Regions from separate parts of the Sphingobium sp. Cam5-1 genome, predicted to be linked through region 1. Evidence: riboswitches for the same ligand, from Rfam matches in the RefSeq annotation. Region 1 holds a riboswitch; the other holds the start of a gene.
What was found. A riboswitch is a leader RNA that binds a small molecule or an ion and turns the genes downstream of it on or off. The one in region 1 is predicted to bind cobalamin.

Region 1 (3,204 bases):
GTCGAAACGCATCTCCCGGCTGGAAGCGCGGCTTGGCGTCCGCCTCATCCATCGCACCACGCGGCGCCTTGCCCTGACGGAGGAAGGCGCCAGCCTGCACCGCGATCTTGTCGCCATCCTCGACGCCATCCAGCAGGCCGAAGATCGCGTCACCAACCGCCATCGCACGGCGTCGGGGCCGTTGCGCATCTCTGCCCCCACCTCCTTCGGCCGCCTACACGTCGCGCGCCATGTCGCCCGCTTCCTTCAACAGCATCCACGTGTCGACCTCCAACTCAACTTGACCGACGCCTATGAAGACCTCCTCGCCCAGCGGATCGACGTCGCCATCCGCATCACCAGCGACATTCCCGCGCATCTGGAGGGGCATCGCCTCGCCGCCAACCGCCGCATCCTGTGCGCCAGCCCCGCCTATCTCGCGGCGCATGGCCTGCCGGAAAAGATCGCCGACCTGGCCCATCATCACCTGCTCGCCGCCGAAGGGCAGCTGCCATGGCGGCTCGTCAACGGCCGCGCGCGCAAACTGGTCGATGGCCAAAGCCGTGTCCGCACCAACAGCAGCGAAATCGTGCGCGAACTCGCCCTGACGGGCGTCGGCATCGCGTTACGCTCGCTCTGGGACGTGGGCGACCTGATCGGGCAGGGCAGCCTCGTCCGCGTCCTCGATAGCTGGGAAGGACCCGAGGACCTCGCCGTCCACGCCGTCCACCCCCGCGCCGCAGGCCGTCCCGCCGCCGTAGACGCCTTCATCGGCTTCCTGCGCGACATCTTCCGCGATGCATCGTGGAACCGGGGCGACTGATAGCAAGAAGCACCTTGGCGCCACCCGCCCAACTGCCTGAAAAGCGTAGAAATCCCCTCCTGAAATCATTTGCAAGCCGACTGTCAAAAAACAGAAGCTTTCCCCTGTTAACCTGCGTAATAGCAGCGGGAAACAGGCCGATGTTATCGTTCGAGCCATAAGAAATTGAGAGAGGATAAGGGCCATGCGCCCCAATGACGCGTCACATTTTTCCGCCTGCGCCGCCCAGGAAGCGCGGCAAGCCAGGGAAGCGCGCCTGCGCGGCGCCGACCAGGCCACCATCGCCCTCCACAACGAACGCGCCGTCCGCTACCAAGCCATGGCGCTGCGCCTTCAGCGCGAGCGCAGCGCGACCCTGAACTGATCCATCGGCCATCCCCTCTCCCCTTCAGGGGTCGGCCAGAGGCACGTGACTCTGGCCGAGGTGCCGACCCCGGCGAAGGCGGGGGGAAGGCGGGAGAGGGGACTGTAAAGCAACCCACGTTACTCCCCTCTCCCCAACCCTCTCCCCTAAAGGGGAGAGGGAGTAACCCCACTTGCCCCACCTCACCACCTCCGCTATCGCCCCCGTCACTCGGGGCAACCCCGGGTATGATCGCGCCGGTGCCTCGAAAGAGGCTTAAAAGGGAACATGGTAAAGGAGGCACCCGCCTCCCCAAGCCAGGGCTGTCCCTGCAACTGTAAGCGGCGAGCGCGATGCACATCGCCCCACCTCACAGGCAGGTTGGGGCAAGTCACTGGGCCGGACGCTAAATCCTGCGAGGCCTGGGAAGGCCGTGCATCAAGCGATGACCCGCGAGCCAGGAGACCTGCCAGCGTCTGGTCGCTCTTGCCTTGGTCCAGGGGATGGCCGCGGCACGGTAGTTTCCGTCTGAGCGACGAACGAGCGGCAAGAGGCCGCTTCGGTGACGCTGGCGGCCGCCTTTGGGGGCGTCCGGTCGCTCGCGCGCGCCGGTCGTCGTCGGGCGACAGGTCTCTTGCCGGATGTCGCCAGACGCCCGGAGTGCATAAAGTGAAACTACTCAATCAACTCCACCGCGCCGCCTGCGCGCTGACCGCCACGCTCCTTCCCTTGCCCGCCTTCGCCGCCGATGCGAACGACGCGGGCGACGACGCCGACACCATCATCGTCTTCGGCCGGGGCGAGGACAAGATCGGCACCGCCCATGCGGCCAGCGAAGGCAGCATCAGCGGCGCGGACCTGCTCGTCCGCCCGCTGCTGCGCGTTGCCGAATTGCTCGAAGCCGTACCGGGCATGGTTGCGGCCCAACATTCGGGCAGCGGCAAGGCCAATCAATATTTCCTCCGCGGCTTCAATCTCGACCATGGATCGGACTTCACCACCTATATCGACGGGGTTCAGATGAATTTCCGCAGCCATGGCCACGGCCAGGGCTATCTCGACTTGAACGGCCTCATCCCCGAAATCATCGCGCGCGAGGATTTTCGCAAAGGCCCCTATCGCGCCGATGGTGGCGACTTCGCGCTCGCGGGTGCGGCCTATATGACCACGATCGACGGCTATGACCGTCCATGGGTCGCGGCGGAGGGCGGCTCCTTCGGCTGGCGCAGGCTGGCATCAGGCGGCACCGTAAAGGCGGGCGCAGGCAATCTCACCCTCGTCGCCCAAGCCAAGGCTTATGACGGCCCGTGGCAGGAGGCTGAACATCTGCGCCATTATGCGGGCTTCGCCAAATATACGCTTCCCGCTGGGGCCGGTAAGATCGACGCCACGCTGCACGCCTATCGCGCGACATGGCGTCCGACCGAACAGATCCCCGAACGCATCATCGGCACGCCGCTTTGCCCCGATGTCTTCTGCTCGCCCGATCCATCGGCGCGCGGTGAGACGACGCGCATCATCGGCAATCTTGCCACCGTTCAGCCGACATGGCGCGCCAATCTCTACGCGCAATATTACGACTGGACGATGTTCTCCAACCCCACCTACACCGATCCCGACGGCACCAGCGCACAGATCGAGCAGTTCGACCGCCGCTGGATCCTTGGCCTGACCGGCGAAAAACGATGGGACCTTGGCTCGGCGCTGCAACTGAAGCTCGGCACGGAAAACCGCTATGACGCGATCGGCAATGTCGGCGTCAACCGCACCGCCGTCCGCACCTTCCTCTCCTCGCTCGGCCGCTACCGCGTGAACGAAGCCTCCGCCGCTCTCTATGGCGAAGCGACGCTGACCCCGCTGCCGGGCCTGCGTCTGACGGGCGGCCTGCGCGGCGACTATTATCATTATTCGGTCACAGCAAAGGACGCCGACGCCGACGCGTTGGGCGAAGGCAGCGGTTCCGACACGCTCCTCTCGCCCAAGGCCGCGATCGCCTGGCGGCTCAATCCCAGCATCGAACTTTACGCCAATTGGGGCCGGGGCTTCCATTCCAACGATG
Region 2 (3,204 bases), 500 kb from region 1:
GCGCCGCAGATAAAGCCGTCGAGCAGCACCGGCACACGCATCATACGCGCGGCGAGGATGGCGCCTGCCATCGCCGCGATCTCTCGCCCGCCGAGACGGCGCAGCGTTTCGAAAGCGTCGGTGCAATTGTGAGCGTGCAGGGCGTGCGCTATCTGAACGGCCCGCGTCTTGCGGGTGAGGGCTGCTGCGTCGATGCCGGTGCCCCTCCCCGTCCAATCCTGCGCCTCGCCGCCGAAGGATTGAAGACACAGCGCGGCGGCGGGGGTGGTGTTGGCGATGCCCATCTCTCCGCTGAAGAGCAGGTCGCAATCCTGCATGACGACGGCGGCGCCTGCGTTCAGGGCGTCGAGGCATTCGACCTCCGTCATGGCGGGGGCTTCGCATATGTCGGCGGTGGGATTGTCTAGGGCGAGCGGGACGATGACCAGCTCGGCGCCGCAGGCGCCCGCAAGGGCGTTGATCGCCGCGCCGCCCGCCTGAAAATTCGCGACCATCTGCGCGGTGACGGAAGCCGGGAAAGCGCTGACGCCGCGCGCGGCGACGCCATGGTTGCCCGCGAAGATGGCGGCGCGGATGCGATCGGCGCGCGGGCGTTCGCGACCTTGCCAGCCTGCCATGAAGAGGGCGATCTCCTCCAAACGGCCGAGCGATCCGGCGGGCTTCGTCAAAGATGCCTGCCGCTCCGCTGCCGCTTCGATCGCTCCTGCGTCAGGTTCGGGGAGCGTGGCGAGCGCGGATTGAAAATCGGCACGATCCTGAAAGCGGATCATGTGCAGACGAAGCCTTCTGGCGGGGTGCGGGCGATGAAATGGCCCTTAACGCCCTGCGGCCATTCGGCGTAGCGAACCACGCCTTCTTCGCTGGCGGCGTGGCGCAGGGCGTAATCGAGGATCGCGCGCGCCGCATCCGCGTCCGGGGTGAAGTCGCCCAGCACATAGCCGACTTTGCCCGGCCCGCGCACATGAACAGTGCAATGACGCTGGCAGGCGAAGAGGCAGGGCATGTCCTGCACGGCAACCGCTTTATAGGCCGGGTCCTGCGCCTGAAGGTCGCGCATGGCCTCAACCAGCAGCGCGCCGCCGCGTTGTCCTGCCCCATCTTCCCGCTGATCGGCGGACAGGCGGCAGGTCGAGCAAACCACAACCGAAGCTCTGTTTTCGACCGCGCACAGCATCAGCGGCGCGCTTCCATAACCATGTGGACATGAAAGACCGTCGTCATGGTCCTCCCCGCAAAATCGAACCGCAAACGGCCCTGCCCGGCCGAATGGCGAGCAAGGCGGTGGCTGTCGTCCGCGAGGGGAACCCCGTTCGTCCGGCACACCCTGTCCGGTCGAAGAACGACTGCGGCAGGCAGGTCTCCTGGCTCACGGGTCGCTGCGCACCGGCCGCCTTCTCGGGAGATGCTCCCCCAATGGCTGCGTGGCCGGTCCACTCACCGCTTACAGTTGCAGGGGCAGCGCGGGCATTACACCCGACTTCCCTTTTGATCCCCGAGGGGAACCTGTCGCGGGGCTGCTGATAAAGAGGCGACGGCGCGTCCGCAAGCGGTAGATGGGAGCGGCGCGTCGTCAGTCGGGCAGGTCGCCCGCCGCGAGCACGGCATCGGGCCGCGCGAGCACGACGATCGGCAATCCGGCGCTGGCCGCGCGTTCGGCTGCCAGACGGGTCGGGGCGGAGATGGTAACGAGCAACGGGCAATTGGCGAGCGCTGCCTTTTCCACCAGTTCAAAAGAACAGCGGGAGGACAGCAGCGCGAAGCCGCCATCCCACGACAATTGCCGCAGCCGCATGGCCCCGATCAGCTTGTCGAAGGCATTGTGGCGGCCCACATCTTCATAGGCGAGGCGGATGGCACCATCCGCCCCGGCCAAGGCAGCGACATGGACCGCGCCGGTTTGCCGGTTAAGCGGCTGATGCGCGGCAAGATCGTGCAGGGCACCGAAGATCGCCTCCCAGCTCGCGTCCGATCGGGCAGTCACGGCAGGCAAGGGACGCAGCGCCTGTTCCAGATTTTCGACGCCGCACAAACCACAGGAGGAATCGGAGACGCGATGACGGACTCGGCCTAGCAGCCCCTCGATCCGGTCTTCCGGCAGCGTAGCCCGTGCGACCAAGCCCTGCTCCGTCGCATGGACATCGACGTCGAGCGGCGCGTCGGATGGGAGGACCAGCCGCTCGGCCAGCGCAAACCCCTGCACCAGTTCCGCAACGTCGGCGGGCGTCGCCATCAACACGGCATAGCCAACGCCGTTGAACTCGATCGCGACGGGCACTTCCTCCGCCAACTCGCGCGTCACGGGCGACGCCTCGCCGTCGGGGGTGATGCGGGTGAAGGAGAAGGGCGAAGACATAGGGTCGGTCTAGGCGGGCAATGCGCGCGCGGCAATATGGCGCGGGAGGCAAATGGACGCGGGCATGCAACTGCCGCTTCCCTTTGGCGGCCAAGCCATCTATGCACGGCCACGATCGCGCCGGTGCCTGAAAGGGCTTTAAAGGGAATGCGGTGCGGGCTGCTGACAAGGCGCCCAAATCCGCGGCTGTCCCTGCAACTGTAAGCGGTGAGCGAGACGCATATCGACCTTCCGTCACTTGTCGGAGGGTCAGCCACTGGGCCGGACGCTAAATCATGCGAGGCCTGGGAAGGCCATGTGTCGAGCGAGGACCCGTAAGCCAGGAGACCTGTCGGCGTCTGGTCGCTCTTGCTTTGGCCCAGGGGATGGCCGGGGCACGGTATTCCGTCTGAGCGACGCGTGCGGCGGGTCCGCACCGGCATGCGTGCCGGGCGCTATGATGCGTCCGTCCGGCGCGTGGTGTCGGCCGCTTTGCGGAGGTCCCGTCCAGTCTCGCCGACGCTGACGGGAGCCATGCTTTTATGGCCATGCAATTTCCGGCGCTGCGACGACGCGCCACTTTCATATTCGGCGCGTTGATCGCCGCCAACATCGCGTTGTGGCTGTGCGCCTCGCTGATCTTTGCGGGCGACACGATGATGCTGGGCACCGCCCTGCTCGCCTGGAGCCTGGGCCTGCGCCACGCAGTCGATGCCGACCATATCGCCGCGATCGACAATGTGACCCGTAAGCTGATGCAGGATGGGCAGCAACCGCTGACCGTCGGCCTTTGGTTCGCGATCGGGCATAGCGGGATCGTGCTGATCGCCGCCGTCGGAATCGCTTTCGCCGCCAGTGCGCTGAGCAGCGTG

Region 2: it holds a riboswitch for cobalamin, as region 1 does, so the genes downstream of both, IZV00_RS18535 (DUF1636 domain-containing protein) here and IZV00_RS16290 (TonB-dependent receptor) in region 1, are expected to answer to the same signal.

Annotation. Positions count from the first base shown of each region.
Region 1 covers NZ_CP065139.1:499,221-502,424, forward strand. The annotation lists gene IZV00_RS16280 (LysR family transcriptional regulator) at 1-802, shown strand, start outside; gene IZV00_RS16285 (hypothetical protein) at 1,005-1,178, opposite strand; cobalamin riboswitch at 1,387-1,633, shown strand; gene IZV00_RS16290 (TonB-dependent receptor) at 1,875-3,204, shown strand, end outside.
Region 2 covers NZ_CP065139.1:998,410-1,001,613, reverse strand. The annotation lists gene cobT (nicotinate-nucleotide--dimethylbenzimidazole phosphoribosyltransferase) at 1-770, opposite strand, end outside; gene IZV00_RS18535 (DUF1636 domain-containing protein) at 767-1,174, opposite strand; cobalamin riboswitch at 1,335-1,522, opposite strand; gene IZV00_RS18530 (formate dehydrogenase accessory sulfurtransferase FdhD) at 1,571-2,353, opposite strand; cobalamin riboswitch at 2,458-2,703, shown strand; gene IZV00_RS18525 (HoxN/HupN/NixA family nickel/cobalt transporter) at 2,875-3,204, shown strand, end outside.